Regions from separate parts of the Streptomyces sp. NPDC051907 genome, predicted to be linked through region 1. Evidence: riboswitches for the same ligand, from Rfam matches in the RefSeq annotation. Region 1 holds a riboswitch; the other holds the start of a gene.
The links. A riboswitch is a leader RNA that binds a small molecule or an ion and turns the genes downstream of it on or off. The one in region 1 is predicted to bind cobalamin.
Positions count from the first base shown of each region.

Region 2: another riboswitch for cobalamin. It lies ahead of AB0M39_RS35460 ((2Fe-2S) ferredoxin domain-containing protein); the one in region 1 lies ahead of AB0M39_RS07285 (prenyltransferase/squalene oxidase repeat-containing protein).

Region 1 is NZ_JBFAYB010000007.1:124,336-138,917, forward strand. It holds gene xdhC (xanthine dehydrogenase accessory protein XdhC) at 1-301, opposite strand, end outside; gene xdhB (xanthine dehydrogenase molybdopterin binding subunit) at 303-2,765, opposite strand; gene AB0M39_RS07260 (FAD binding domain-containing protein) at 2,762-4,249, opposite strand; gene AB0M39_RS07265 (ECF transporter S component) at 4,629-5,459, opposite strand; partial or broken gene AB0M39_RS07270 (ATP-binding cassette domain-containing protein) at 5,456-7,121, opposite strand; gene AB0M39_RS07275 (energy-coupling factor transporter transmembrane component T) at 7,118-8,362, opposite strand; gene AB0M39_RS07280 (hypothetical protein) at 8,367-9,245, opposite strand; gene AB0M39_RS07285 (prenyltransferase/squalene oxidase repeat-containing protein) at 9,293-12,040, opposite strand; cobalamin riboswitch at 12,196-12,342, opposite strand; cobalamin riboswitch at 12,442-12,519, shown strand; partial or broken gene AB0M39_RS07290 (hypothetical protein) at 12,642-14,053, shown strand; gene AB0M39_RS07295 (DUF4430 domain-containing protein) at 14,124-14,582, opposite strand, start outside.
Region 2 is NZ_JBFAYB010000108.1:9,931-24,512, forward strand. It holds gene AB0M39_RS35390 (NAD(P)H-binding protein) at 1-463, opposite strand, end outside; gene AB0M39_RS35395 (EamA family transporter) at 460-1,419, opposite strand; gene AB0M39_RS35400 (LysR family transcriptional regulator) at 1,499-2,377, shown strand; gene AB0M39_RS35405 (hypothetical protein) at 2,629-3,306, shown strand; gene AB0M39_RS35410 (hypothetical protein) at 3,381-3,971, opposite strand; gene AB0M39_RS35415 (beta-glucanase) at 4,198-4,917, shown strand; gene AB0M39_RS35420 (DUF427 domain-containing protein) at 4,971-5,747, opposite strand; gene AB0M39_RS35425 (glutamate--cysteine ligase) at 5,822-6,913, opposite strand; gene AB0M39_RS35430 (plasmid stabilization protein) at 7,092-7,415, shown strand; gene AB0M39_RS35435 (aldo/keto reductase) at 7,474-8,322, shown strand; gene AB0M39_RS35440 (hypothetical protein) at 8,586-9,050, shown strand; gene AB0M39_RS35445 (DUF1269 domain-containing protein) at 9,200-9,691, shown strand; gene AB0M39_RS35450 (FxLYD domain-containing protein) at 9,801-10,427, shown strand; gene AB0M39_RS35455 (GNAT family N-acetyltransferase) at 10,602-11,072, opposite strand; cobalamin riboswitch at 11,226-11,416, shown strand; gene AB0M39_RS35460 ((2Fe-2S) ferredoxin domain-containing protein) at 11,456-11,848, shown strand; gene AB0M39_RS35465 (ABC transporter substrate-binding protein) at 11,894-12,883, shown strand; gene AB0M39_RS35470 (iron ABC transporter permease) at 13,015-14,019, shown strand; gene AB0M39_RS35475 (ABC transporter ATP-binding protein) at 14,016-14,582, shown strand, end outside.

The DNA of each region.
Region 1 (14,582 bases):
CGAGGAGCACCGAGACCGTGCCGCCGCAGCACTGCACGCCGTGCTGGTTGGTCACCTTGTCGTTGAGGGCGAAATCGATCAGCTCCGGCTCCGCCTTGCCCGCGGCGATCATCTCCCGGGACCGGTCGATCGCGACGGCCTCGACATTGCCGCCGCCGATCGAGCCCCATGTCTTCGTCTGCCCCACGACGAGCTTCGCGCCGGCGTCGCGCGGGGCATGGCCGCGCACGGTCGCGACGGTCACCAGCACGCCGGACTCCCGGCGTGCTCGCAACCGTGCGACCGCGGCGATCCATGTCATGTCAGGCACTGCTCAACGCTTCTGCGTCGGCCCGGATCTCGCCGTGGGGCGCCGACCCGTCTCCGGCGTGACCGTCTCCGGTGTGACCGCCCGCGGCGGAGCCGTCGCGGACCAGACCGCTCGGCGAGCCCTCGCCCCGGCGGGCCGCCTCGATCGCCCAGTACACCGCCTCCGGCGTCGCGGGCGAGGCCAGATCGACGCTGATCCCGCTCGGCCCGAACGCGGCGGCGGCCTGCCGCAACGCCTCGCGCACCGAGAACGCCAGCATCAGCGGAGGCTCGCCCACCGCCTTGGACCCGTAGACCGCGCCCTCTTCGGTGGCGTTCTCCAGTAGCGTGACGTTGAACTCCTCGGGCATCTCCGAGAAGCTCGGCAGCTTGTAGGTGCTCGCGGCCTGCGTCTGCAGCCGGCCGCGGCTCGGCCCGTCGCCGGTGTCCCAGCGCAGGTCCTCGAGCGTCAGCCAGCCCGCGCCCTGCACGAAGCCGCCCTCGACCTGACCGATGTCGATCATCGGGGAGAGGCTCTCGCCGACGTCGTGCACGATGTCGACCCGCCGGATGCGGTACGCGCCGGTGAACCCGTCGACCTCCACCTCGGTCGCCGCGGCGCCGTAGGCGAAGTACTTGAACGGCGTGCCCCGGAACGACTTCGCGTCCCAGTGCAGCCCCTCGGTCCGGTAGTAGCCGGAGGCCGACAGCTGAACGCGCTGGAAGTACGCGGTGCGCACCAGGTCGTCCCAGGCCAGCTCCTCGTCGGCGCCCAGCGCCCGCGCGACGCCCTCGACGATGCGGACGTCCGAGGCGTTCGAACCCAGCTGGGAGGCGGCCACCTGCAGCAGCCGCCCGCGCAGCTGCTCACAGGCGTTCTTGATCGCCCCGCCGTTGAGGTCCGCACCGGAACTGGCGGCGGTGGCAGAGGTGTTGGGCACCTTGTCGGTACGCGTCGGGGCGAGGCGCACCTTGCGCAGCGGGATGCCCAGCGTGGTCGCGGCCACCTGCATCATCTTGGTGTGCAGGCCCTGGCCCATCTCGGTGCCGCCGTGGTTGATCAGGACCGAGCCGTCCTTGTAGATCAGCACCAGCGCCCCGCCCTGGTTGAAGGCGGTGAGGTTGAACGAGATGCCGAACTTGATGCCGGTGATCGCGAGCGCCCGCTTGGTGTTCGGGTGCGCGGCGTTGAAGGCGGCGATATCGCGCCGGCGATCGGCGAGTGCGGCGTCGTCCCGCACCTGCTCCCAGACCCTGGAGATCCGCTCGGGCTGGGTGACCAGCTGTCCGTACGGCGTGGTCTGGCCCTGGCCCGGCTGGTAGAAGTTGCGCTCGCGCAGCTCCATGGGGTCCAGGCCCAGCAGCGGCGCACAGCGGCCCAGGATGTCCTCGATCACCAGCATGCCCTGCGGTCCGCCGAAGCCGCGGAAGGCGGTGTTGGAGACCGTGTTGGTCTTGGCGATGCGACCGGCGACGCGCGCGTTGGGAAGCCAGTAGGTGTTGTCGATGTGGCACAGCGCTCGGGCCAGCACCGGCTCGGAGAGGTCCAGGCTCCAGCCGCCGTCCGCGACCAGAGCGGCGTCCAAGGCCTGGATACGGCCGTCCTCGTCGAACCCGATCTTCCACGTGGCGTGGAACCCGTGCCGCTTGCCGGACATGGTCAGATCCTGCGTCCGGTTGAGCCTGAACCGGACCGGGCGACCGGTCAGCTTGGCGCCGAGCGCGGCGACGGCCGCGAATCCGTGCGGCTGCATCTCCTTGCCGCCGAAGCCGCCGCCCATCCGCAGGCACTGCACCGTCACCTCGTGGCTGGGCACGCCCAGCACATGCGAGACGATCTCCTGCGTCTCCGAAGGGTGCTGGGTGCTGCTCTGGATGAACACCTGCTCGTTCTCGTCGATCAGGGCCAGCGCCGCGTGCGTCTCGAGATAGAAGTGCTCCTGACCGGCGAACTGGAACTCGCCGGTGAACACATGCGCGGAGTCGGCGAAGCCCGCGTCGACGTCGCCGTGCACCATGAGGGGCCGCGCGCCGTGGTAGCTCTCGGCCGCCATCGCGTCCTGCAGCGTGACCACGGAGGGCAGCTCCTCGAGCTCCACCTCCACGGCCGCCGCGCCGAGCCGGGCCGCCTCCAGGCTCTCGCCGAGCACCCAGGCGACCGCGTGGCCGAAGAACATGACCTCGTCGGGGAACAGCGGCTCGTCGTGCTTCATGCCGGCGTCGTTGACGCCGGGCACGTCGGCGCCGGTCAGCACACGGACCACGCCGGGCACGGCGAGCGCGGGCTCGGTGCGCAGCGCGGTGATCCGGCCGCGGGCCTTCATGACCTGGACCGGGTAGGCGTGCAGCACGTCCTTGGTGCGCTGGACCAGGTCGTCGGTGTAGAGCGCGGCGCCGGTGACGTGCAGGACGGCGCTCTCGTGCGGCAGGGAGACGCCGACTACGGGCTTCTCGGGGAGCTCGGACAGATGACTCATGACGACACCGCCTCGGTGGTCTGTGCGTGCAGCTTCAGCAGGCTCTGGCCGAGCATCGCGGAACGATAGAGGGCGCTGGCGCGGTGATCGCTCATCGGCGTGCCCTCGCCTCGCAGCACCCGGGCCGCTGCCTCGACGGTCTGGGCCGACCAGGGCCTGCCCTCCAGGGCCGCCTCGGTGGCCAGGGAGCGGATCGGGGTGGCGGCCACGCCGCCGAGGCCGATGCGCGCCTTGCGGACCACGCCGTCCTCGATGTCGAGCGCGAAGGCGACCGCCACGCTGGAGATGTCGTCGAAGCGCCGCTTGGCGATCTTGTGGAAGGCCGTGACGGGCGACAGCGGCAGCGGGACGCGCACCGCGCGGATCAGCTCTCCGGGACGGCGCACGCTCTGCCGGTAGCCGGTGAAGTAGTCCGCCAGCGGGACCACGCGCTCGCCGTCGGCGTCGGCGAGCACCACCGACGCCTCGAGCGCGAGCAGCACCGGCGGGCTGTCGCCGATGGGCGAGCCGGTGCCCAGGTTGCCGCCGAGGGTCGCGCCGTTGCGGATGAGCCGCGAGGCGAACTGCGGGAAGAGCTCCGCGAGCAGCGGGACGTCGCCGTCGAGCCGGCGCTCGATCTCGGTGAGCGTCAGCGCCGCCCCGATCTCGACGCAGTCGGATTCGACGCGCAGTTCCCGCAGCTCGGGCAGCCGGTCGATGGCGACCACGCAGTCAGCCCGGCGGGAGCGGATGTTCACCTCGACGCCCCAGTCGGTGGAGCCGGCGACCAGCACCGCGTCGGGCCGCTCACGGAGCAGCTGGAGCGTCTCGGCCAGGGTGTTCTTGCGCAGGAAGGTGTACTCGTCCTGGGCGTACACGGTGGCGACCGGTGCGGGCGGCGCCTGTTCGCGGCGCTGCGCCAGCGGGTCCTGCTCGGCGGGCGCGCCGACGGCGAACGCGGCGTCGCGAATCGGGCGGTAGCCGGTGCAGCGGCACAGGTTTCCGCTCAGCGCGTGCAGATCGAATCCGTTCGGACCGTGCTCGGCGTCGGCGCAGGCGCCTTCGGCCGGGTCCGCGCTGTCGGCCGAGCTCTCGGGGGCGCAGCGGCCCGGCCGGTAGTACTCGGCGGCCATGCTGCAGATGAATCCCGGGGTGCAGTAGCCGCACTGGGAGCCGCCGCGGACCGCCATCTCCTCCTGCACCGGGTGCAGGGAGGGCGGTGTGCCGGGTGCGCCGGCGGTGGCGAGGCCCTCGGAGGTGATGATCTCCTGGCCGTCGAGCGCCGCGGCCGGGACCAGGCAGGCGTTGACCGCAACCCAGTCGGTGGGCTTGTTCACCCCGGGACGGGCCACCAGGACCGAGCAGGCGCCGCACTCGCCTTCGGCGCAGCCCTCCTTGGTGCCGGTGAGACCGCGCTCGCGCAGGAAGTCCAGCGCTGTGGTGTGGGGTGCGGCCGGTGAGATCGGTGCTTCTTTCCCGTTGACCGTGATCCGCGCCTCTGTCATGACAGGCCTTCGTTTCGGTGCGTGAACGGTCGATTCATCATGTTCGCCAATGTTCAGGCAGCTTTCTGTGTTCAGACGCGCCACGTGCGAGGAGCGGGCGCAGAACGGCACGGATGCGCGACAGCGATGTGCCGAGAGAGTGGTGACGGGAAACCCGGAGTGTGCCGCTATGGGCACATCAGAAACGGCGTGCTCAGACGCCGTGCGCGATCCGACCCGGAACCCAGGCGGTGCACTGGGCGAGGCGACCGAGATCAGAGCTGGTGTTCATCTGCTGGTCGCCTCCTTGCCGGTAGATATGGGTCGACGTCTCACGCAAAGTAGTGGCCTGGGCCACAGAGGTCAAGAGGTTGCCCCGGCCCGCCGCCGGGCCCCGCGCTCACTCGCCGCGCGGTTTCGGCCTGTCCGCGAACCGCACCGGCGCCTGGAAGCGGGCCTTGCGCGCCGCCCGGCGGAACGTCGTCAGGACGGCTGGGCCGGCCAGCGTGATGCAGACGAAGTTGGTGACCGCCCGACCCGTGTCCCAGCCCAGCGACGTCGCGAGATCGAAGGCGATATAGCGCTGCCACTGCTCGGTGAAGGGCAGCCCCGGCAGGTAGGCGATGGAGCTGCTGGGGTCCACCGCGAACGGCCAGAACGACAGATTCAGCAGGAAGCCGAACAGGTACCCGGACAGCGAGCCGTAGATCGCGAGCATCAGAACCTCGCGGCGGCCCGAGGCCCGCGGGAGGAGCCCGGCGAGCATGCCGACGAAGGCGCAGCCGAACATCTGGTACGGCATCCAGGGGCCGACGCCCCCGGTGATCAGGGCGGAGGCGAAGAGCGAGGTGCAGCCGAGGGTGAAGCCGAAGCCCGGGCCGTAGACGCGGCCGGCCAGCACGAGGATGAAGAAGACGGTCTCGATGCCGGCGGTGCCCGCGCCGAGCGGGCGCAGGGCGGCGTTGACGGCGGAGAGCACGCCGAGCATCGCCAGCGCCTTGGAGCTGATGCCGCCCTCGGCTATCTCCGAGACGACCACGCACAGGACGAGGACGAGCAGGACGCCGAAGATCAGCGGGGGTGCGAAGTTCGAGCCGAACGTGCCCGGGGCCACGACGAACGGCCAGAAGAACGCGACGACGCCGAGGAACGCGGCCATCGCGATCACCACACCGGCGCGCGGAGTGATGCGCACGGCCGTGGCCCGGTCGAGGCGGCCGAGGTCCTTCATGACCCGCCCTCGCCTTCGACTCCCTCGGGCACGCCGTCCGCCAGCACGCTCGCGACCTGGCCGGGCGTCAGATAGGGCAGTGGCGCGAGTATCTTCGCCACCTGGGGGGCGAAGACCGGGGAGGCGACGACGACCTCGGCTGTCGGACCGTCCGCGACGACGTCGCCCTCCGCCATGACGACGACCCGGTCCGCCGCCCGCGCGACGAACTCCACGTCGTGGGTGGAGACGACGACCGCCCGGCCCTCGGCCGCGAGCGCGTCGACGATCTTGATCAGCTGGGTCTTGGCCTGGTAGTCGAGGCCTCGGGTGGGCTCGTCGAGCAGGAGGACCTCCGGAGCCGCGCAGAGCTGGACGGCGAGCACCAGGGCCAGCTTCTGCCCCTCGGAGAGGTCGCGCGGGTGGGCGCCGTCGTCGATGCCGGGGGCGAGCCGGTCGAGGATCTCCCGTGCGGTGGGACCGCCGCCCGTCGCGGACTCGGTGTCGGCCTGGGCGAGCTCCTGCTTGACGCTCTCCAGGTAGAGCAGATCCGTCGGGGTCTGCGGCACGAGCCCGACGAGCCGCCGGGCGTCGCCCGCCGACAGCTTGCGCGGGTCCGCGGCCTCCCCGCCGGCGGAGGGTGTGACGTGCACCTTGCCGGCCTGGCGCGTCCCCGAGCCCTGGAGCGCCCACAGCAGCGAGGACTTGCCCGAGCCGTTGCGTCCCATCAGCGCGGTCACCTCCCCGCCCCGCAGGTCCACGTCGACCGCTCGTACCGCGGGCACGCCGTGATACGCCACGGTGACTCCCCGCCCGCTGAGCAGCCGCGGGCGCCCTCCCGCGGCCGGCCGGCGGACCGCGGGCGCCGCGGCACCGCGGAGCCTCGAGCGCAGCGGGGGCGCCGCTCGGCGCGCGTCGCGGATCGACAGCGGCAGGGGCTCCCAGCCGGCGGTGCGGCCGAGCTCCACGATGGGCGGGGCGATGGACGAGGTGCGGAAGATCTCGGAGGGTGGCCCTGAGACGACTCTGCCGTCGCCGGGCAGGTGGACGACGCGGTCGGCGTACTGGACGACGCGCTCCAGCCGGTGCTCGGCGAGGAGCACCGTGACCCCGAGGTCGTGCACCAGGCGGGTCACCGCGGCCAGTACCTCCTCGGCGGCCGTCGGGTCGAGTGCGGAGGTCGGCTCGTCGAGCACCAGGACGCGGGGATGCGCGGTGAGCACGGAGCCGATGGCGACGCGCTGCTGCTGTCCGCCGGACAGCTCGTGCAAGGCGCGATGGCGTAGCTCGGCGAGCCCGAGCAGGTCGGGTCTCCTCCACCCGCTTGCGCATCACCGAGGGCGCCACGGCCAACTGCTCCATGGCGTAGGCGAGTTCCTCCTCCACCGTGTCGGTGACGAACCCGTCCAGCGGGTCCTGGCCCACCACTCCCACCACGTCGGCGAGCTCCCGGGGCGGATGATCCGCCGTGTCGCGGCCGTCGACGGTGACGCGGCCGAAGAGCGTGCCGCCGGTGAAGTGCGGTACGAGGCCGTTCACCGCCCCCAGCAGGGTGGACTTGCCGACGCCCGTGTGGCCCACGACGAGCGCCAGCTCTCCCTCGTCGACGGTCAGGTCCACTTCGCGCAGCACGGGCTCGTCGGCGCCGTCGTAGACGACGCTGACCTGGTCGAAGGTGATCACGTGGCTTCCTCGGTGCGCGGTGCGGCCGGACGCGGCGCGGACGGTGTGCGCGGTGTCTGCGGAGTGTGAGGCTCGGGCGGGGTGTGGGGTGTGGGCGGGGTGTGGGGTGTGGGCGGCGGCGCCAGGAATCCGGCGCTGCCCGCCAGCAGGATCGCCGCGGCCGGCACCAGGGGCAGCGTCGGCCAGCTGAGCGGATAGATGGAGGGGTTGAGGTCGGCGGCGTCGAAGCCCGTCCCGGCGAACAGCACCACCGCGGACAGCACTCCGCAGCCCGCGACCGCCCATTCGGCGGCCAGCCAGGGATCCGGCCGGTACGCGGTGCGGGTGACGCGCCGGCCGCCGAGCCGCAGCCCGGCGGCGCACAGCAGCGAGCCCGCCAGCAGCGCCGGGAAGCCGAGGACCGCCGGCGCGGTCGCGTCGAGCAGCCCGTACGCCCCGGCGCACAGACCGCACATGCCCGACAGCATGAACGCCCCGGTCAGCCTGCGGGAGCGCGCGGTGGCCGAGCCGGCTCGCCCGTACCCCCGGGAGTCCATGGCCGCGGCCAGCCGCAGGGAGCGTTCCAGCGCGTCCTCCAGGACGGGCACGACGATGCCCCGCAAGGCGCGCAGACCCTTCGTGCGGCCGGCCCGCAGCCGTCGTGCCCTGTGCACGCGCTGGACGCTCTGCACCAGCTGGGGCGCGACGCTCAGCGACACGGTGACCGCGACGCCGAGTTCGTACAGCGCCCCCGGCAGCACGCGCAGGGCCCGTTTGGGGTTGGCGAGGGTGTTGGCCGCGCCGATGCAGCACAGCATGCAGGCCAGCCGCAGCCCGTCCGTGGCGGCGGACAGGACCGCCTCCAGCGAGACCGGGCCGCCGATCTGGATTCCCGCGTACCAGCCGGGGGTGGGGATGCGGGGGAGCGCGAAGAGGAAGTGGTCGTGCGGGGTGATGCCGGTGGCGAAGACCGCACGGAAGACGACGCGGATCGCCACGACGGTGAGCGCGAGATAGAGGTAGTACTTGAATCCCCGCGCCCAGGGCGCCTCGGTGCGGCGCATCGTGATGACGTAGCCGAGCACGGCGAGGACGAGGAACAGCAGCAGCGGGTTGTTGGTGCGGCTGACGGCGGTGGCCAGGGCAAGGGCCCAGAGCCACCAGGCCACAGGGTGCAGCGAGCGGGGCAGCCGGCGGCCGCGGGTGTCCGGTGCGACTGCTTCGGACGCCCGCGGCTCCGAGCCGACGGCGGTGCGGGCCACCGGCCTACTCCGTACGGCGACGGCGCTTCGCCGCGAAGCCCGCCGCCCCCAGAATGAGCAGCACCAAGGCCGCGGTCGCGACGACCGGCAGCACCGAGCCCGTCTCGTGCTCTGCGTCCGCCGCCGGCTGCGCGTCCACGACCTTGGCGCCGCCGGGCGGGGCCGCGACGGCGGACTCGGACGCCGGGGACGCGGACGGCTCGGCGGACGGCGATGCGGAGGCCGTGGCCGACGGGCTCGGCGAGGCGCTGGCGCTGGCGGAGGCGCTCGCCGATGCCGTGCTCGGCTCGGCGGACGGCCGCCCGGAGGGGGCGCCGCCTTGGTTCCCGGAGCCGCCGTCCGCGGGCTTCGAGGTGGGCTTCTGTCCGGAACCGCCGCCGACCGGCCTGGCGTTGTGCGCGCGGAGCTGGTCGGGGGTGACGGTCGGACGGCCCTTGGCGCCCTCGATGTCGGTGCCGCCGAAGATCCACAGGTCGACGCTGCCCGGCTTGGGCTTGTAGCTCATGGCGCCGAGCTGGCTGTACTCCCAGTCGTCCTCGCCCGGGTCGGCGTGCCAGTACGACCAGTAGGCGGAGGCGGGAGGAGTCAGGACGCAGTCCTCGTCCTGCGCGGTCGGATACTGCCTGCCGCCCTGGTGGCCGCTGTAGCCGATCCGGCAGATGAACGCCGGGCCGTCGTGCCCGGTGCCCGTGGTCCGCCAGCCGCCCTGGTTGAGCAGCTCGTAGCCGGTGGTGGGAGTCGTGCCGCACGACCGGTAGACCGGGCCTCCCCAACGGCTGAAGTCCACCGCCAGCACCACGCCCGAGGACGTGGTGCACCTGCCCATCGGCTGGGCGGCCGCCACCGCTGCGCCTCCTGTCCCGAACACGGCCGCGGCGACCATGGCCAGCGCCGCCACGCCGCGCGCGAGAGTGCGTACCGCCTGCCGGCTCACTGCCCGGCTCCGGCGCTCTCGCGACGCCGGGCCACGACGACGAAGCGCCAGCCGGCCCCGACGAGGACGGCGGCCGCCGCCGCGAGACCGCCGAGCTGGGCGCCCGTCGAGGCCAGGCCACCGCCGCCGCCCGTCCCGCCCGCGCCGGCCAGGCCGCCGTCGGCGCCTGCCGACTGGCCCCCGGAGTCGCCAGGGGTCACGATGACGGGCGTCGAGCCCGAGGGGCTGGGGATCGGCTGCGGGGCGGTGCCCGTCAGGCTCCGGGTGAGGACGCCGAACGAGATGCCCGTGGCGCCGCCGACGGCCTGGGTGGAGGCCCGGATGTCCGATCCGGGCTGCCCGCCCTTGGCGACGTTGAAGCCGCCGTCCCGGTTCTGCTGGGAGGCCAGGAACTTACGGGCCTTCGCGATCTGGGCGCTGTACTTCTCGCCGTCGAGGGACAGGCCCTGGACGGCGAGCGCGGCCGAGTTCACCGAGTTGCCGGACGCGCCGGGGAAACCGCCGTCGCCGAGCTGTTCGCTCGCGATCCAGGCGAGAGCCTTGTCCACGGCCGGGTCCGCCTCGTCGCCGGCGACCAGGTCGAGGGTCATCGCGGCGATGGCGGTGGAGTCGACGTCGGAGTCCCCCGTCGGGGGGATGAGGCTCGGCCAGGCGCCGGACGGCCGCTGGAGGCTCTTGAGGTAGGAGATGGGCTCCGCCGCGGCGTCCCTCTCGCCGGCTCGTACCTGGGCCATCACGCCGAGGGCCTGGGCGAAGACGGAAGGGGCGTACGTATAGGCGCCCTTGGCCGGGCAGGAGCGGTTCGGCGGCTTGCTCGGGGCGGTGCACACCGCCTTGGCGAGTGCCCCGACGAGGTCCTGTCCGCCGAAGTTCCGGGGGTCGCGGCCGACCGCCTCGGCGAGGAGCGCGGTCTTGCCCATCGAGCCGCCGGCGGCATGGCTGGTGCCGACGCCCGTCCAGGCGTGGACTCCGCGGCCCGTGCCGTCCTTGCCCCCCTTGTCGAGGAAGTCGACGATATTGCGGAGCGTGGCGTTGTCGAGGCCCGTCGCCGCGAGGGCGAAGGCGCCGTCGATCGTCATGCCGTAGTCGGCGAACCCCCGGCCCTGGCCGTTGTCGTACCACCGTCCCTGCTTCAGGTTCGCGGGCTTCGTCAGATAGGCCACGCCCTTGTCGAGGTCCGGTCCCTCGCCGGGCGGCGAGGTCGGAGGAGCGGTGGTGGCCGGGGGAGCAGTCGTGGTCGGGCTCGGGGAAGGCTGCGGCGGCTCGGGCTTCTTGACGCTCAGCGACACCAGGTCGACGCCCGCGCCCGCGAGGACGGCGGGAGACGTGGCGTACACGACGGAGTCGGCGGCGCCTTCGTCGAAGCCGAATCCGCCGTCGCGGACCTGCTGGCCGGACAGCCATGAGACGGCGGCGTCGGACCGGGCGGCGTCGCCGAGGGCCCGCAGGGCCTGTGCGGCGAGGGCGGTGGCGGTGACGCTGCCGGTCGTGGAGCCGTTGTAGCCGGGGTAGGAGCCGTTGCCGAGCTGCGTCTTGTGCAGATACGCGCGGGCCTTGGCCACCTCGCCGGCGTGCCCGCCCGCCTTGTGCAGCACCAGGGCGACCAGACCGGTGGTCATCGGGTCGCCTTCGCAGTTCTCGCCGGGCCGGATCAGGATGCTGGTGACGCTGCCGTCCTCGCACTGGAGCCGCGTCAGACGGGTCACCGTCTCGGCGGGCGGCTGGAGTCCGCCGCGCAGCAGGGCGAGGACCGCGAGCGCCTGGCCGTCGCCGTAGCCGGCGTTGAGGAAGTCGCCCTTGGCCGTGCAGCCCGGCTTGGGGCCGTTCTCCGGGCCGGAGTCGCAGACGTTGGCCAAGAGGTCGGCGAGGAGGTCGTGGCCGCCGAACGCGCGCGGGTTCGCCTCGGTGATCTCCGCCAGCAGGGCCAGCCGCGCCGCCGCCGTCGGATCGGGGGCCTGGTCCTTGCCGGACGGGTAGGCGTACGCCTCGGTGTGCGCGGCCAGGAACGCCGTCACCTTGTCCAGGGCGCCGCTCTTGCCGTTCGCGGCGGCGAGCGCGTACGCGGCTTCGGCGGTGAGCAGGTAGTTGGGGGTCTCCGCGCCCTCGTCGACGACGCGTTCGCCGTCGGTGAGCCGGGTCGCCATCCAGCGCGCGGCGGCGGGAACGTCGATCTTGGACGCCGGCGGCGTCGGCGTCGGCGTGGGGCTCGGGGCGGGCGTCTCTCCTCCGCGGGCCCGCACGTCGTCGGGCGAGAAGCGGGGCTTGCCGGTGCTGCCGCCGACATCGGTGCCGCCGAACACCCAGGCGTCGACGTCGCCGGGCTTCGGCTTGCGGGCCATGGCGCCGAGAGGGCTGTAGGTCCACGTGGACTGCCCCGGAGAGGCGATCCAGTACGACCAGTACGCCGTGGCCTGCGGGGTGAGGACGCAGTCCTCCTTGTCCGGAGTGGGGTACTGCGTACCGGAGTCGAACGAGCCGTAGCCGATGCGGCAGATGAAGGCCGGACCGTCGTGCCCGGTTCCCTCGGTGGTGAAGCCCGCCTCGTGGAGCAGCTCGTACCCGGTCGTGGGAGTGGTGTCGCAGCCCCGCTCGACCTTGCCGCCGAACGGTCCGAAGTCGACGGCGACGATCGAGCCCTTGGCCGCGGTGCAGTCCTGGATCGGATCGGCCGCCGCGGGCTCCGTCCCGGTGACGAAGGACACGCCTGCCAGGAGGGTCAGCGCGAGGGCCGACACCAGGGACAGTACTCTCGCGCTCGTCCCCCGACGCTCTGTTGCTCTTCCGGTACCCACCGCGGCCCCTCGTGTCGGCCGGGCGGGTCCCGCGCGTGGCTGCAGGCCCCGCACGGAGTCTCCGCAGGGGCTGGCCGAACCACGCCGTAGACCGCGACGGCGTCTGTCGCTGAAGTGCTGCTCAGCCCAGGCATTCCGGCTCGCCCGTACGGTGTCGGGCCCACGGCTGCGGGTCAGCGCCGGAGTTCGACCGGCTTCCCCTGGTACTGAGTGTGTATCAGCCGGATTGCAACACGCTTGTGGGTACATCGTCAAGGTCTTGTGAAGTCCGCCGGTCATGAACCGACGAGGGCTCAAGTCCCCTGTCCTGGCTAAAGGTTGGGCTCTCCGGTAGCGTCCTGGGCTGCCACATGGGGGAACCTGGTGAGACTCCGGGGCTGACGCGCAGCGGTGTGGGACCGGCGAAGGGCCGGTGCCGAGCCCGAATGCCCAGACGGCGAGCACCACAGGAAGCTGTACCACGCGTTCGGACGGCGGCCACTGGTCCGCCGTCGTGCCTCCGGACGGCGAACTCCAGGCACGGGCCGGCGTCCCTCGACTCCAGGAGCAGGCCATGGCCCGTACCCGTACTCCCCTTCGCACCGCGCTCGTCGCCCCCGTGGCGCTCGGAGCCCTCGTCCTGACGACGTCGCCGGCGTCGGCGACCGCCACACCCGCGCAGATAGCCACCTCGAAGACGAACGGCGTCGCCTACCTCAAGTCCCTCCAGGCCGCGGACGGCTCCTACGCCGGCTCGGGCCTGTCGAACGAGTGGGCGTTCAGCGCCTTCGCCGCGGCCGGCACGGCCGCAGCGGACGTGACGCCCGGCGGGGACGCCTCCAAGAACGCCCGGAAGATCTATAGATCGCACCTGTCGGCGCCGGGCTGGCCGTCCGGCTCGCCTGTCGTCACGGACTACGAGCGCGCCACGCTCAACGCCTACGCGGCCGGCCTCGACCCGGCCAGGATCTCGGCCGGCCGCAACCTGATCGCCGACGTCTACGGCTACTGGCAGAGCGCCGAGGCGGGCTACTTCGGATCCTCGGCGAACTACAACGGCACCGTCTTCGCGGCCCTCGCGCTCGGCGGGGCGAAGACGCAGGCGGGCGCCCAGCGGGTGCCCCAGGCTCTGCTCGCCAAGGTGGTCACACGCATCCGCGCCAACCAGCACAACGACGGCGGCTGGAACTTCGGCAAGGCCGAGGGCAACCCGTCCCAGCTCGCCGCGGCGAGCGACATCGACATGACCGGCGCCTCCATGGCCGCCCTGTGCGTGTCCGGGGTGCCCGCGAGCGACCCCGACATCGTCCAGGCCAAGGCCTCCTCAAGAGCAAGCTGGTCGTCGGGTCGGGCGCCTTCAACGCCATGTTCGGGCCGAACACCAACTCCAACGGATGGGCTGTCTCCGGGCTGAACGCGTGTGGGATCAACCCCCAGACGGGCGACTTCCTCACCGCCGCCGGCAAGACGCCGCTCGACTTCCTCATCGCCCAGCAGTTCAAGCCGGGCGGCGGGTTCAAGTACCTGCCGAGCGACACCGTGCCCAACGCCTACGCGTCCATCGACGGCCTGCGCGCGGTGGCGGGCGGCGGCTTCACCGCCGCCCCGCCGACTCCTCTCGCCGCGGGCGAGACGAAGTGGGTCGCCCAGAGCGGCTTCACCGCGGGGACCGCCGCCAAGCTGGCGCTGACCGTCGACGACGGATCCGGTGCCCTCAAGGTCTGCTCGGTGTCCTTCACGCCGACGGGCGCCACGACCACCCTGGGCGACGTCCTGACGGCGGCGACCGGCGCCGCGACCCCGTCCGGGTGCGTCACGAGCGTGACTCCGTCCTCCGGCACGGGCGTCGTCACGGCCGTCAACGGCACGGCGAACAGCGGCGGTTCGACGTGGAAGGCCAGCGTCGACGGCTCCGTTCCCACCGCGGCCGACCGCGCCAGGGTGATCAACGTGGGCGACACGATCGCCCTGACGTACGGCAGCTGACCGGCCGGCGGCCGTGGGTCCGCGGAGGCGCTCCTTCGCGGACCCACGGCCGTGCGCGTGGCCCGACGGGTCAGAACGTCGTCCAGGTGAACGCCACCTGGTCGCCGGCCTTCAGCTTGAACTGGCAGCCGCCGACGGGCGTCGGAGTGCCGTTGACGGATATGTTCCAGTAGGCGACGCCGCCGCCGCTGACGTCCTTGATGGTGTCGACCGAGAAGTCGTCGAACGAGGCGTACCAGGCGCCGTCCCAGGTGAAGTGTCTCTTGCGGGCCGCGTCGTCGAGGGCCGCGGTCGGCGTCGGCGCCTTCGAGGGGTTGGCCCCGCCGTTCGTGCCGTCGCACTTGTGCGTGCCGCCGGCGGCCGTGGTGACGTCGTGGCCCTTCGTCTTGATCCTGCCCTTGAACAGCAGACCGTCGGGCCCTTGGACGCTGAGGGTCACCTTGATCGGCGCGTTGGAGCGGGGCGCGGTCTTCGCGTGGGCGACCGCCGGTGCGGTGGTGGACAGGAGGCCGGCCGCCGCGGTGGCGAC
Region 2 (14,582 bases), on a different contig from region 1:
GCGGGCTGAGGTAGACCCAGTCGGCCCGGTGCGCGCGGCAGGCGTCCAGCTGCGCGGAGCTGGCGGCTGCGACAGCGCGCCACTCCCGCGGCACGTACTCCGGGCTGTCGACGACGAGCCGGTCGGGGTCCTGCGGGTTCTGCAGCGGGCCGGCGCCGCCGACGACGAGGATGCGCGTCCGGGTTTGCGCGGCCGCGTCCAGCAGAGCCGTCGTGATGCCGACGATGGTGTCCTCGTGACCCGCGGCAGGACGGGTCGCCGCCACGATCGCGTCGACGCCCTCGAACTGTCTGCTCATATGGTCGGCGTCGGTCGCGTCGCCCTCGACGACGATCACTCCGGGCGGCAGGGCGGCGGGCCGCGCTGTCCGGAACACCGCGACCAGGTCATGGCCCCGGCGGGCGGCTTCGCTGACGACGCGCGAGCCGACCATTCCAGCGGCTCCGACGACGGCGATCTTCATCGAGGTGTCTCCTTCGGTGTGGGTGTTGCGGCAGAGTCGGGTGAGCGGGGGGCGGGCGAGGGGAGCTGTCCCGCGACGATCGCGGCGAGCGAGAGCCCGAACCCCACGAGTTGGACAGGACCGAGCGTCTGGCCGAGCACGACGGCGCCGAGGACGGCGGCGACCAGCGGCGAGAGCAGGACGAGGACCGCGACAGAGGCGACGGGCAGCGAGGTGACGCCGCGGACCCACAGGACGTACGCGATCAGACCGCCGACCAGGCTCAGCCAGAGGTAGCCCACCGCGGCGGTCAGGTCGATCGCGGGCGGCGACCCCTCGAGAAGAAGGGTCAGAGGCGCCAGGAACAGGCCTCCCGCGGTGAGCTGCCAGCCGGCGAAGGCGGTGACACTGGCCCCGGCGGGACGTCCCCAGCGTTTGGTGAGCGTCATCCCGAGCGCCAGTGTGGCCGCGCTCCCCAGGCCCGCCGCGATCCCGACGGCGTCGAGTCCCGCGTTCGGCCCGATCACCACCAAGCCGACGCCGACGACGCCCGTCACCCCCCAGGCGAGGCGCCAGGCGGACAGGCTCTCGTGGAGGAGCGCCACGGCCAGGACGGCGACGATGAGCGGCTGGGCCGCGGCCAGCGTGGCGGCGACGCCGCCCGGCAGGCGCTCGGCCGCGGTGAACAGCAGCGCGGAGAACAGTCCGAGGTTCAGCACGCCGAGCACCGCCGCCTTCCACCACCAGGCGCCGCGCGGGAGCGTCCGGGCGATCGCCAGCGCGATCAGGCCGCAGGGCAGGGCGCGCAGGAATCCCGCGAACAGCGGGTGTCCCGGCGGGAGAAGCTCGGTGGTGACGATGTAGGTCGTGCCCCACGTCAGGGGAGCGAGCGCGGTCAGCAGGGTGCGCGGCAGACGTCCATGGGGGACGCCGTCGCCGGCTCCCTCAGAAACCGTCTGTGCGGCTGGACTTGTCATGCTCGAAGTCTCGCGCGGCAGTGATCAATGAGTCCAACACATGTTTGTCACCTCATCGATCTCGATACAAGATGGATCCATGGAGCTCCAGCAGATGCGGTACGTCGTCGCCGTCGCCGAGACGAACAGCTTCACCCGCGCCGCCGAACGGTGTCTGGTCGTCCAGTCCGCCCTCAGCCACCAAATCGCCCGCCTGGAACGGGAGCTGGGCGCGAGGCTCTTCGAGCGCACCAGCCGCCGGGTGCGGCTGACGCCGGCCGGCGAGGCGTTCCTCCCGGCCGCGCGCCAGTGCCTGGACGCAGCCGAGCGCGCGGTCGCCGAGGTCGCCGCGGCCGTCGGAGAGGTACGCGGACGGCTCGCCGTCGGCCTGATCCCCACCGTCGCCGCGGTCGACGTCCCGGGTGCGCTGCGCGACTTCCGCCGGCAGTATCCGCAGGTGCGCATCAGCCTGCGGGTGGGTGCGAGCGACGACCTCGCCGAGCAGGTCAGGGAAGGCGCCCTCGACATCGCCTTCCTCGGGCTGCCGACCACAGCGCGGCCCCAGGGCGTCGCCGCCCACGAACTCGCCCGCGACCGACTCGTCGCCGTGGTCGCGCCGGACCATCCACTCGCCGGCGAGTCCGTGGTCGACCTTCGCAGGCTCTCCCGCGAGGTGTTCGTGGACTTTCCGCCCGGGACGGCCGGACGTCTCCAGTCCGACCAGGCCTTCGCAGCCGCTGGCCTCGGCCGTGACGTCCCCTTCGAGGTCAGCACCGCGGACTACATCGCTCGACTCGTCGGGCCGGGCCTCGCCGTGGCCATGCTCCCCTCCGCCTACGCCCCTCAGCTCGTCGGCGTCGTCACCGTCGAGGTCTCCGACGCGGCCAACCGCGTCGAGCACGTCGTCTGGAGCCGCTCCAGCCGCACCCCGGCGGCGACCGCCTTCCTCGCCGTTCTCGGCATCGAGGCGCAGGACTGAACACGACTCCTGTGGCCTCGTCTTGCCTTGCATCGGTGCGGCTGAGGCCGTGACTGTGACTGATTTCAGGGCAGTTGAGACCGATTGATTTCAACACATCGCTCTTTTCGACCAATCCGCTGACTTGCCGGGTCCGAATCACCTCGGGGGCGCAGTGCGGCCGGTCCTGCGGAGACGAGTGGTCTCAGGCGGGTCCACCGCGAGCCTCCGCAGGTCGAGAACGACAGTGCACATGGCGATAGGCGAGGAACATGGAAACGCAGGCGAAGGAGCAGGGCGGCATCGAGGGGCGCTTCGGGGAGGGGCGGGTCGACAAGGCCGTCTTCGTCGACGTCAGCGGGCGTCGAAGCAGAAGAGCCCGCCGCATCGGCTGGTGCGCCGGCATCGTCTGCTCCCTGTACGTCGCCGCTCTGGCCGGGTTCCTCGTCGACGGGGAGTCGGGTGCGCCCTGGCTCCGCCTCCCCTCGGCGCGGCAGGACATGGCCGCCGGGCCGTCGACGGTCGAGCCCGTGCCCGCCCCCGACCGCCCCGACCCCGTACAAGAGGAGACGGACGGCGGCGACGACGCTTCGGCGGACGCGCTGCGCCTCGACTCCGCCGGCCCTGATCGGGGAGGCGTCGCATCAGGGCCGACGGAGGGCTCGGCGCCCGCTCCCGCCGGCTCGGCGAAGCCGGCTCCCGAGACCGGCGCCGACGCCGGGGGAGCGGTGCGGCGCCCCTCGCCGGCAGCGGAGGCCCCCCGGCCCACCGCCCGACCCACAGCCGAGCCGACCTCCGAGCCGACGTTCGAGCCGACCCCTGAGCCGAGTGCCGAGCCGACCGTCGAGCCGACGCCCGAGCCGAGCGGGCAGAGCCCGGAGCCCGGTACGCCCACGCCCACGGCGACCCTCGGCGAGCCGAGCGCGGAGACGACGCTGCCGACAGCGTGACCGGCTCGCGCACACCGAGGGGGCGGGACCCGCGAGCTCGCGGGTCCCACCCGTCGTCCTTCGTACGGGTCGGATCAGCCGCGCAGACGGTAGCTGTTGGCGAAGCCGCTGGTGCTGCATACGTTCAGCTGGCTGGAGACCTGGTCGTAGGTCCATCCGGACGGCACGGTGCACGCCCACAGCATGTTGGCCGGGGTCCGCAGGCGGTAGCTGGTGGCGAAGCCGGAGGTGCTGCACACGTTCAGCTGGCTGGCGACCCGGTCGTAGGTCAGGTTCCAGTTGGGGAGGGTGCAGGCCCACAGGTTGTCCTTGGGCGCACGCATCCGGTAGCTGGTGGCGAAGCCGCTGGTGCTGCACACGTTGAGCTGGCTGGAGACCTGGTCGTAGGTATAGCCGGGGGAGACGCTGCAGACCCAGATGTTGTCCTGCGGGGAGCGCAGGTGGTACATGGTGCGGAAACCCTGTCCGCAGGTGTTGAGCTGGCTGGCGACTCGGTCGTAGGTGTAGCCGGCGGGCACGTTGCAGGCCCACGTGTTGTCCAGCCCGGACGCCTGCGCCCGGGCGGTGGGCGCGTTGACGGCGAAGAGCAGGGTCGTGGCGAGCAGAGCGAACGTCGCCAGCAAGGCTCTGGTCAGGTCCGGGAACGAGCGCGTGGATGTACGCATGTACCACCTCTTTCTGGAAGGTCCGCGCCGCCGGTTCGCCGGCGGCACGGGCAGGCGGTGACTGGCGCCGCGTCGAGCGAGGCGGGCCGGCCGCCGGGGTCCACCGGCCCCAGCGAAGCTAGCGACGCCGCCCCGAGAGCGAGAGGAGGTTTTCGGTCTATGTCAGAACAAGCCATCGGAATCATGGATTCTGGTGCCATTCGAGACTTTTGATCGGGAGGTGCGCATGCTGCTTCAGTACGTCAGAAGGCGGTTCGGCGGTCATGACGGGCCGCCGCTCGAGGCGCCGCCGCAACGAGGAGAGCCCGTCTTCACCGCTGACTTCGCCTCGACGGAGCAATGGGTCCAGGGACGTTCCTGGGCGTATCCGAACGGCGGACCCACCAACCGCGGCGACGACAAGCGGGACCACCTCGTCGTGGACCCGTCCTACTGCCGCGCCGGCGTCTTCCGCGCCACGCGGCGCCCGGAGGGGTCGTGGAGCACGGGACTGCTGACCACGGAGGGCAGCGCCGAGGGATTCATGGTCCAGACGGGCGACGTCCTGGAGGCGAGCGTGCGCCTCCCCGAGGAGAACGGCGCCTGGCCTGCCGTCTGGACCTGGTACGAGGGCGGCAACGAGGTCGACGTCTTCGAGTACCACCCGGACAACCCCGACCTGCTGGAGCTGTCGAACAGGGTGGGAGACCGGGGCCACTGCTACCGCCACGAGGACGTCAGGCCCGGCGCCCGGATCGAGCTGACGGTCGAATTCGGCGCCAAGTCCGTCGTCTGGTGGGTCAACGGCGCCCAGGCGTACGCCGACCGCGCCGGGGTCGGCCGGCACTGGCGCGCCTACCTCATCGTCAATCTGTCGGTGTGCGCGGGGACCCACCACCCGCCGCCGGACGCCACCGCCTCGGCGATGTCGTACGAGGTCGACGCCTTGCGCGTATTCCGGCCATGAAGAGCGGGCCGGCGGGCTCCGCCGGCCCGCCCCCATGGCGGGAAACGCGCTGCTCAGCTCTTCGAACGGGAGAAGGCGGTGACAGGACGCTCCAGGGGCAGCCCGTCGAGGAAGACGTCGACGCGCTCGTTGAAGAAGGCCACCAGCCCGGCGATCGGCTGGAGCTGCCGGGTGGGAAAACTGTAGGACCAGGCGACGTCGGGGTGTGTCTGGGCGCCGATCAGGGCCGACCAGTATCCGCTCGTCCTGCCCTTGTAGGGGCAGGCGGTCTCGGTGTCCGTGGCGGTCAGACGCGCGAAGTCGACCAGGCCGCGGTCCACGTAGTACCGGGTCGGCAACCCCGTCTCGAAGACCATCACCGGCGCGGGGGACTCGGCGAGGACGACGCCTTCGAGCTCGATCCGGACGGGCCGGTTCGAGCGCAGGGCGTCGACGCGGGCGTACGGGTTGCGCGGATGGACGAAGACCTCCTCGTCCTCCTCGTACCAGGCGTCCAGCGCGGCCCAGTCGAAGCGGACCGTTCCGCTCAGCCCTTCGACGGCGGAGTCCTTGAACACCTTCGCCGCACGCGGGCGATGGACGTCGCCCAGGCGGATCGCGTGCACCTCGGCCACGCCTCGGCCGGTGGGCTGGGTGTGGCCCTCGCTCGTCAGCAGGTCGGCCCGGACGTCGTCGAGGGGGATGTAGTACTGCGGGTAGTAGCTGACCTCCCACACATACCGCGCACGGGTGGTGTCGAGGACGGTCTCGCCTCCCAGGGCCGCCCGGATCCGGCGGGGGACCGGCGCCACGTGGTTGACCGGCACGATCATCTCTGGATAGTCGTTCATCGCTCTCCTCCTCGGTCGGAGTCCAGACGTTCCGCCTGCTCTCGGGGGCGGCATGGCCCGGCCTGTCGTGGGCCCTACGCGCTCGTCAGCCGCACGCATTCGGCGACGACGTCCCGCAGACTCCCGGTCCGCTCCCAGATCGCACGCTGAGTCCCGGCCCCGCTCCCCGTCGTCAGCAGAGCGCCCAGCGACTCCTGGGCGCGCTCGGTGTCGCCGTTCTCGTCCAGGGCGTCCCGGACGTGGTCGAAGAGCGCCCGTACCACCGCCTCCGCCGGCGCCGGCCGCACGGCCAGAGGGTGGACCAGCCGGTCGTCCAGGCCGTACCGGCTGGCCCGCCACGCGGCGAGCCGCAGCAGGCCCACCCCGTGCCGTGGGGGCGGCTCGCCCGCCTGCCATGCGCGGGAGGCCGTGTCGACCAGGCCGCGCGCCAGGGTGGCCAGCAGCACCGTCGCATCGGGGTCCAGACACACGTCCGCGACTCTGATCTCGACGGTGGGATAGCGGTGCGACAGCCGGGCGTCGAAGTAGACCATTCCCTTGTCGCGCAGCACACCGGTGCCGATCATGTCCCGCACCTGCTCGTGATACCGGTCGGCGGAGCCGAAGACCTCCACCGGGCCGGCCGAGGGCCAGCGGCCCCAGACCTGGCCGCGGTAGCTGCGGTAGCGGCTGTCCTGCCCCTGCCAGAACGGCGAGTTCGCGCTCATGGCCAGCAGCACGGCCAGCCAGGGCCGGATCCGGTCCAGGACCGCGACGCCCTCCTCGTCGGAGTCCACCGAGACATGGACGTGGCAGCCGCAGGTGAGCTGCTCCTGCGCGGTCAGCCCGTACTGCTCGTCGATCCACTGGTAGCGCTCCCCGGACCCCACCGAGGGGCTGACCGGCAGCGGCGACGTGGCGAGGGCCGCGACCGCCACCTCCATCTCGCCGGCGTGCCTCGTCGCCTCCGCCCGGCACCGCCGGATCTCGTCGCCGAGGTCACCCATCGCGACCTGCGGCCGGGTGGCGAACTCCAACTGCTCGCGGTGCAGCTCCGCCTCGAAGACCTCGTCCTCCCCGTCGGCCTCCCGGGACGCCACGGCCAGCACCGCCGCCGACACCGCCTCGGGCTCGCCGGTCTCCGCGTCCACCAGGAGCAACTCCTCCTCCACGCCCACGCTGCGCACGACCTCCGCCTTTCTGCCGGACCGGCTGCCGTTCCAGCAGACCACGCGGGAGCGAGGTCCGCGACGAGTGAGTCCCCGCCTCCCGGGCACCCGCAGGCCGAGGAGAGCCTCAGCCTGCGATTGCGGCGCCGCGACGCACGGCACAGGGTGAGAACCAGACGTACGGAAAGGAGTCGTCATGCCTCGCGGTTCGAGTCCGAAGCGGGAGCGTCAGTACGAGCACATCAAGGAGAGCGCCGAAGAGCGTGGAGAGAGCACGAAGCGCGCGAAGGAGATCGCCGCCCGCACCGTGAACAAGGAGCGCGCACGCTCCGGCGAGTCGCGCACCGCCGGCAAGTCCTCGACCCAGGAGATGTCGTCGTCGAAGCGCGGCGGCCGGCGTTCGCACAGCGGTGCTCAGGGGCCGACGTACGACCAGCTGTACGCGGAGGCGCAGCGTCGCGACATCCACGGCCGCTCGTCGATGAACAAGGCCGAGCTGAAGAAGTCGTTGGGCCGCTGAGAAGGGGCCGACCGCGCTGTTAGCGTTGCCTCTTGACTGAGGGGATGCGGACACACCGATGACAGCGACCACCTTTCTCATAGGCGGGGATCTGCGCGTACGGCGGCTCGGGTTCGGAGCCATGCGACTGCCCACCGAGCCCGGCCCCGAGCGCGAGGCCTCCCTCGCGGTCGCCCGGCGGGCCGTCGAGCTGGGCGTCACGCTCATCGACACCGCCCACCTGTACGGCGGGGGCGCCAACGAAGAGCTTCTCGCCGAGGCGCTCCACCCCTACCCGGACGACCTGCTCATCACCACGAAGATCGGCGTCGCCCGCTCGGCCTCCACCGGCGAGTGGGGACTGGACGGCCGGCCCGCCGTGCTGCGCGACCAGGTCGAGCACGCTCTCCGTCGTCTGCGCGTCGAGCGGATCGAGCTGCTCCAGCTGCACCGGATCGATCCCGAGACGCCCCTCGCCGACCAGCTCGGCACGCTGCGGGAGCTGCAGACCGAGGGAAAGGTCGGCCGGGTCGGGCTCTCCGAGGTCACCGTGACCGAACTGGAGCAGGCGCGGAGGATCGTCGACGTCGTGAGCGTGCAGAACCGCTACAGCCTGCTCGACCGCGCGTACGAGCCCGTGCTCGAGGCCTGCGAGGAGGCGGGCATCGCGTTCCTGCCGTGGCGGCCGATCGTGGCGGGGGAGTCGGGCGCGCAGGCCGAGGTCGCCGCCGTCGCGGCCGAGACCGGCGCGACGCCCACGCAGGTCTCGCTCGCCTGGCTGCTCGGCCGCTCGCCGGTCGTCCTCCCGATCCCGGGCACCGCCCGGATCGCCCACCTCGAGGAGAACGTCGCCGCGGCGGACCTGCGCCTGACGCCGGCCCAGCGCGACCGCCTCGACCGCCTCGACCAGCCGTCCGAGCAGGCATAACCCCTCCCCGAGCAGGCGTGACTCCCTTCCCCCGAGCGTCCCCGAGCAGGCGTGACGCCCGCTCGGGGAGGAAGTCGGCCAGCTTCGGCGCGCGCAATTGGCCCTAAATAGTTGGTGCCTACAATTTCAGGTCAAAGAGTGACACGAACACGTCATGGCGGGCCGGAGCGGACGCTTCCGGCGCCGCCCGGGCGCCAGAGTCCGGGGACGGCATCCCGATCGGGGCGCCGATGGTTGAACTACCTGACTCAAGGAGTTCGCTCGTGGGGAAGAGAGCTACCGCGCTTCTCGCAACCGCCGTGCTCGCCAGCCTGATGCTCGTCGGCCAGGCGCACGCGGCACCCTCAGACCATGCACGTCCGGCCGCCTCGGGGAAGACGGCCATACCTGGGGAGCAGGCGACCCAGGTGCGCTATGCGCCGTTCACCCTGAGCCACAACCAGTCGGTCAGCTCCGACACGGCCCGGCTCGTCATGCAGTCCGACGGCAACCTCGTCATCTACGACGAGTTCAACCGGGCCCGCTGGGCCTCCAACACCGTCGGCCAGGGCTGGACGGCCCGCTTCCAGACGGACGGCAACTTCGTCGTCTACACCCGCTCCAACCGCGCGGTGTGGGCTTCGAACACCGCAGGTCGCCCCGGTTCGCGCCTGGCCATCCAGGACGACGGCAACGTGGTGATCTACGACGGCAGCCGCGCGGTCTGGGCGTCGGGCACCAACCACTGATCCGCCTGCTTCTGAGAGGCCGGGCCCGCACGGGCCCGGCCTCGTCGGTGTGCGCGCCGCGGGGTCGCGGCGCGCCCGCGCATCTTCTGCCTGATCGCCGAATTGGACATAAGGTTCGTATTGCCAATCTGGTGACCAAGGAGATCAGGATGTCCGAACTCATCGTCATCGGCTACGACGAGCCTCCAACCGCGAACAAGGCCTTCAAGACGGTCCAGCAGCTGGAGAAGGACTCCGTGCTCAAGCTCACCGGGCTCGCCTTGGTCTCGGTGGACCAGGAGGGCGAGACGCACGTCGACACACCCCGCAAGAGCGAGAAGGTGGCCGTGTCGGCCACGGCGGGCGCCCTGTGGGGCATGGTCTTCGGCATGCTCATCCTGATGCCCGGGATCGGCGTGGTGGGCGCCGCGGTCGGCGGGATCATCGGCAAGGTGAGCCAGATGGGCGTCGACAAGTCGTTCCGGGAGAAGGTCCAGTCCCTTCTCAAGCCCGGCTCGGCCGCCGTCGTGATCATGGCTACGGACATCGTCGACGAGAAGTTCGCCGCGGCGATGCAGCCCTATGGCGGAACCGTCCTCAAGACGTCTATGGCGGACGAGGACGAGAAGGAACTCGCCGAGCAGCTCGCCGGCGACCAGTAGAGCCCGGGGCCGACCCCGCCCTGCGCAGGGTGCACGGGGCACGGCCGTTCGTCATGGGCGCCACCGGAGGGAGCGTCCCTCGGTCGCCAGCTGGGAGAGGACAGTCCAGATGACCGCATGCGCGAAGGGCCGGCCCGGCAGGCGACGGCTGGCGACGGTCGCCCTGACGTGCGTCGTCGTCGCGTCGAGCGTGGCCGCGCTGTCGTCGTGCAGCACCGACAGCGGCGACACGGAGGGCGCGACGACGTTCAGCCCCCGCCCGACGCCCCCCGACACGTCCGCGTTCTCGGGCACGCCGCCCTCGGCCATGGCCTCCGCCGCCGAGTCCGCCCTCGAGTCGGCCCGCGCCGCGGCCTCGTCCGCCTCCGCTGCCGCCTCCTCCTTCGAGGCGTCGGTCTCGGCTGAGCTGACCCGTGCGAACGAGGCGGCCGCCGCCCAGCTGAAGAACGTGGAGGGAAAGGGCAACGCGACCTCCGACGTCTCGCTGACGGGGAGGCCCAGAGCCGAGACCGGCGGTCTGCAGGCGGTCGTCGTCAACATCGCCAACAGCACCGACGAGCAGGCGTCGTACGCCGTGCAGGTGGACTTCGTCGACGCCGACGGCAAGGCGGTGGAGACGAGGATCGTCGGCGCGGAGGACCTCGAGCCGGGCGAGCGGGCTCGGCCCCTCGCCATCAGCCGGAAGCCCGCCGACCTGGCGCTTACGGCGAAGATCGCCAAGGCTCAGCGGTACTGAACGCGGGCGGTGAGCGTCGGCCCGTACCAGGCGACACATCCGGCAGCGGGCCCTTCGGCGGTGCCCGCCCTCCCGCCCTCCAGCCCGCCAGCCGTCGTGCCGTCCAGCCGCCCCGCCGTCGTGCCGCGTGCGATCTCGGCGAGGAGCAGGGCATCGGCTCACTAGGCCGGGGGCCTAGCCCAACTCCAGCTCGCCCACCGTCTCGCCCCCGCTCTTCTCGCCCGTCAGCCGGAACCCCAGCCCGAGATAGAAGCGCTCGGGGCCGCTCTCGCCCGGCTCCCAGGTGGCCGTCAGGCGGTCGCCGCCGCGGCGGCGGATCTCGGCGGCCACGGACTCGACCGCGAAGCGGCCGTACCCCTTGCCCTGCTCGCCGGCCGCGATGTTGAGGCGCCACAGGCCCGAGCGGATGTCGGCGCCCGTGCCGTCGTCGGCGAAGTCGATGTCGAGGAAGGCCATGAGGAAGCCGACGGGCCGGTCGCCGTCGAGGATCAGACGGGGCCAGGCTGCCTCCGGGTGTACGTACGCCTCGGCGAGGGACTTCACGACCGGCGCGACCAAGTGCTCCTGGTCCGGCCGGACTCGTATGCCGATCGCGGCGTCGAAGTTCTTCGGGGTGATCTTCTCCAGGCGGAGCGTGGTCGTCATGCGGGAACCATAGAAGGGCGGTCAAGCGGATTTCCGAGCGGCCGTGTCCGAGCGACCGCGTCGGAGCGGGCCGCCTTGCTCGGCGTCGGCCCCGGGGAGGCGCGCGCCGCTCGCGCCCGCCCCTCGTACGTCCGAACGCGCGGTACGACATGCCGTTCCCGTCTGCGATGATGTCCCGCGAAAAGGCGACGGCGGATCGAGGAAGCCGGTGTGAATCCGGCGCGGTCCCGCCACTGTGATCGGCGAGCGGATCCCGAACAGACCACTGCCCGGGTACGGGTGGGAAGGTCGGGACGAGCTTCGACCCGAGAGCCAGGAAACTCACGCGGTCGCCTCCTCGAAGTGTCTGGGGCGGATTTCCCCAGAGGGGAGGACTTGTCGGCATGCCCATCGGGGGACTGTCAGGCGAGCCGGCGCCGTGCCGGGTCGTCGTATGCCGGGACTGCTGCTGCGGCAGTTCCAAGGTGACCGGCGTCGATCACGCGGAGCAGACCGCCCGTCTGCGCACTCAAGCGCCCGTCCGCGTCTGCGAGTGCCTCGACGTGTGCGACCAGGCGAACGTGATCGTCGTACAGCCCTCCGCCGCGGGACGTGCCGCCGGCGCCCGGCCGGTCTGGCTCGGCCTGGTCAACGACCCCGCCGCGACCGAGGACGTCGTCGACTGGGTGAGAGCGGGCGGCCCCGGCGTCGCCCCGCTGCCGGACGTGCTCGACCTGTACGTCTTCACCCCGCCGGGCCGCGCACGGTCCGTGCCCTCCCCCGACGACACGCGATGACCCACCGATCCACCCTGCGACGACTCCGGTGAGAGGACCCATCACATGACGGGCAAGTACCCCAAGTTCGTGCTGTCGGCGATAGCCGCGGCTCTGCTGACCGTCGGCTGCGGAGGCGACGGCGGCGCCCGGAAGGACACCGGGTCGGCGGGCTCCGCCGCCAAGGGCTTTCCGCTCACGGTGACCAACTGCGATGTGAAGACCACCTATAAGCGTCCTCCGCAGCGGGCGGTGTCGCTGAACCAGCACGCGACCGAGATCATGCTGGCGCTCGGGCTGGAGAAGTCGATGGTGGGCACGGGCTATCTCGACGACAAGATCCTGCCGGAGTACCAGGCAGCCTACGGCGGGATCAAGGTGCTCGCGAAGGAGTACCCCTCCTTCGAGACGCTGCTGGCCGCCGAGCCGGACTTCGTCTACGGCGGGTTCTCCAGCACCTTCGACGAGAAGGAGGGACGCGGCCGCAAGGCGTTCACCGACGCCGGGGTCGACACCCACCTCAATATCGAGGAGTGCTCCAAGCCCGTGACGATGGCCAAGATGGACGAGGAGATCCGCACCGTCGCCAAGATCTTCGGCGTGCCGGAGCGGGCCGAGCAGCAGGTGAAGAAGCTCAACACCGTCCTCAAGGGGGTCGACGGCAAGCTCGCCGGCGTCGCTCCGACCAAGCTCTTCGTCTACGACAGCGGCGACAAGACCGCGTTCACCGCGGGCGGCGCGGGCATCGGCAACGAGATGATCAAGCGAGCGGGCGGTGTGAACCTGTTCGCGGACGTGGACAAGACGTTCGGCGACGTGTCGTTCGAGCAGGTGGCCGAGCGGGCTCCCGAAGTCATCGTCATCTACGACTACGGCGACCAGCCCGTCGAGGACAAGAAGAAGTTCCTGCTCGCCAACCCGGCGCTGAAGGACGTGCCCGCGATCAAGAACAAGCGGTTCGCCGTGCTGCCGCTCTCCTCCACCGTGCTCGGCGTCCGGGTGCCGGCCGCCGTGGAGTCGCTGGCCCGCCAGATCCACCCGGACCGCTTCCAGTGACGGAGGCGACCGAGACGACCGAGGCGGCCGGCCCGGCCGATGCGACGGAGGCGGCCGGGCCCGCCAAGGCGGCGGGCGGCCCGGCCGGAGCCGGGGCGGTCGCGGTCCGGCGCACCGCCGTTCCCTATCCTCTGGTCCTGGCGCTGCTCGGGGCCCTGGTAGCGGCGGCGGCGACCGCGGGCATCGCGATCGGCTCGATCAACGTGCCGGCCGGCCAGGTCTGGAGCATCCTGCTGCACCAGGTGCATCCGTCGCTGGCCGAGCCGACCTGGACGCCGGTCCGCGAGACGATCGTCCTCGACGTCCGGCTGCCCCGGGTCCTGCTGGCCGGCGTGGTCGGCGCGGGCCTGTCGGTGTCCGGGATGGCGCTCCAGGCTCTCGTCCGCAACCCGCTGGCCGACCCCATGCTGCTCGGGGTGTCGTCCGGCGCGTCGGTGGGCGCGGTGCTGGTCCTCGTCTTCCATGTGACCCTGTTCGGGATCTTCTCCCTGCCCGTGGCCGCGTTCCTCGGCGCGCTGACCGCGCTGATCGCCGTCTACTTCCTGGCCCGCTCCGGCGGCAGGATGACCACCGTGCGGCTCGTCCTCGCGGGCGTGGCCATGGCCGAGGTCCTCTCGGCGGTCGCCAGCCTGCTGGTCGTCACCTCCAACGACCCGCACAAGACCCAGTCGGCGCTGCGCTGGATGCTCGGCGGACTGGCCGGCACCACCTGGACGCTGGTGTGGATCCCCGTGGGCGCGGTCCTGCTCGGCACGGCGGTCCTGCTCGGCGTCTGCCGCTCGCTCAACCTGCTGCTGGCGGGGGAGGAGGCCGCCGCGGCCCTCGGCCTGGACGTCCACCGCTTCCGCGCCGCGCTGTTCACGCTCGTCGCCCTGATGATCGGCACGATCGTCGCGGTCAGCGGCCAGATCGGGTTCGTCGGCCTGATCATGCCGCACGTGGTGCGGCTGCTCGTGGGCGCCGACCACCGCCGCGCCCTGCCCGCCGCCGCGCTGCTCGGCGCGGCGTTCCTGATCGCCGCCGACCTGGCGGCCCGCACCCTCATCAGCCCGGAGGAGATACCCGTCGGCATCCTCACCGCCCTGGTCGGCGGCCCGTTCTTCCTCTGGCTGATGCGACGGAAGGCGGCCCGATGACGGACACCCCGATAGCCAAGCCCGGCGCGCTCGACGTCGAGGACGTGTCCGTCGTCGTGAACGGCCGGACCCTGGTGGACCAGGTCTCCCTGCACGTGGCGCCCGGCGAGGTGGTGGGACTCGCCGGCCCCAACGGCGCGGGCAAGTCCACCCTGTTGCGTACCTTCTACCGGGCGCTGCGCCCCACCTCCGGCAGGGTGGCGCTGGACGGCGAGGACGTCTGGCGGATGCCCGGCAAGCGCCTCGCGCAGCGGCTCGCCGCCGTACTGCAGGAGACGGCCGGGGACTTCGAGCTCACCGTGTACGACGTGGTGGCCATGGGCCGCACCCCGCACAAGCGCGCCTTCGCGGGCGACGACGCCGAGGACCGCGGCATCATCGTGGGCGCGCTCGAGGAGCTCGACGTCGCCGCGCTGGCGGACGCGCCCTTCGACCGCCTCTCCGGCGGGGAGAAGCAGCGGGTTCTCATCGCCCGCGCCCTCGCGCAGCGCACCGGGACGATGGTGCTGGACGAGCCGACCAACCACCTGGACCTGCGCCATCAGCTCGACGCCCTCCGGCTG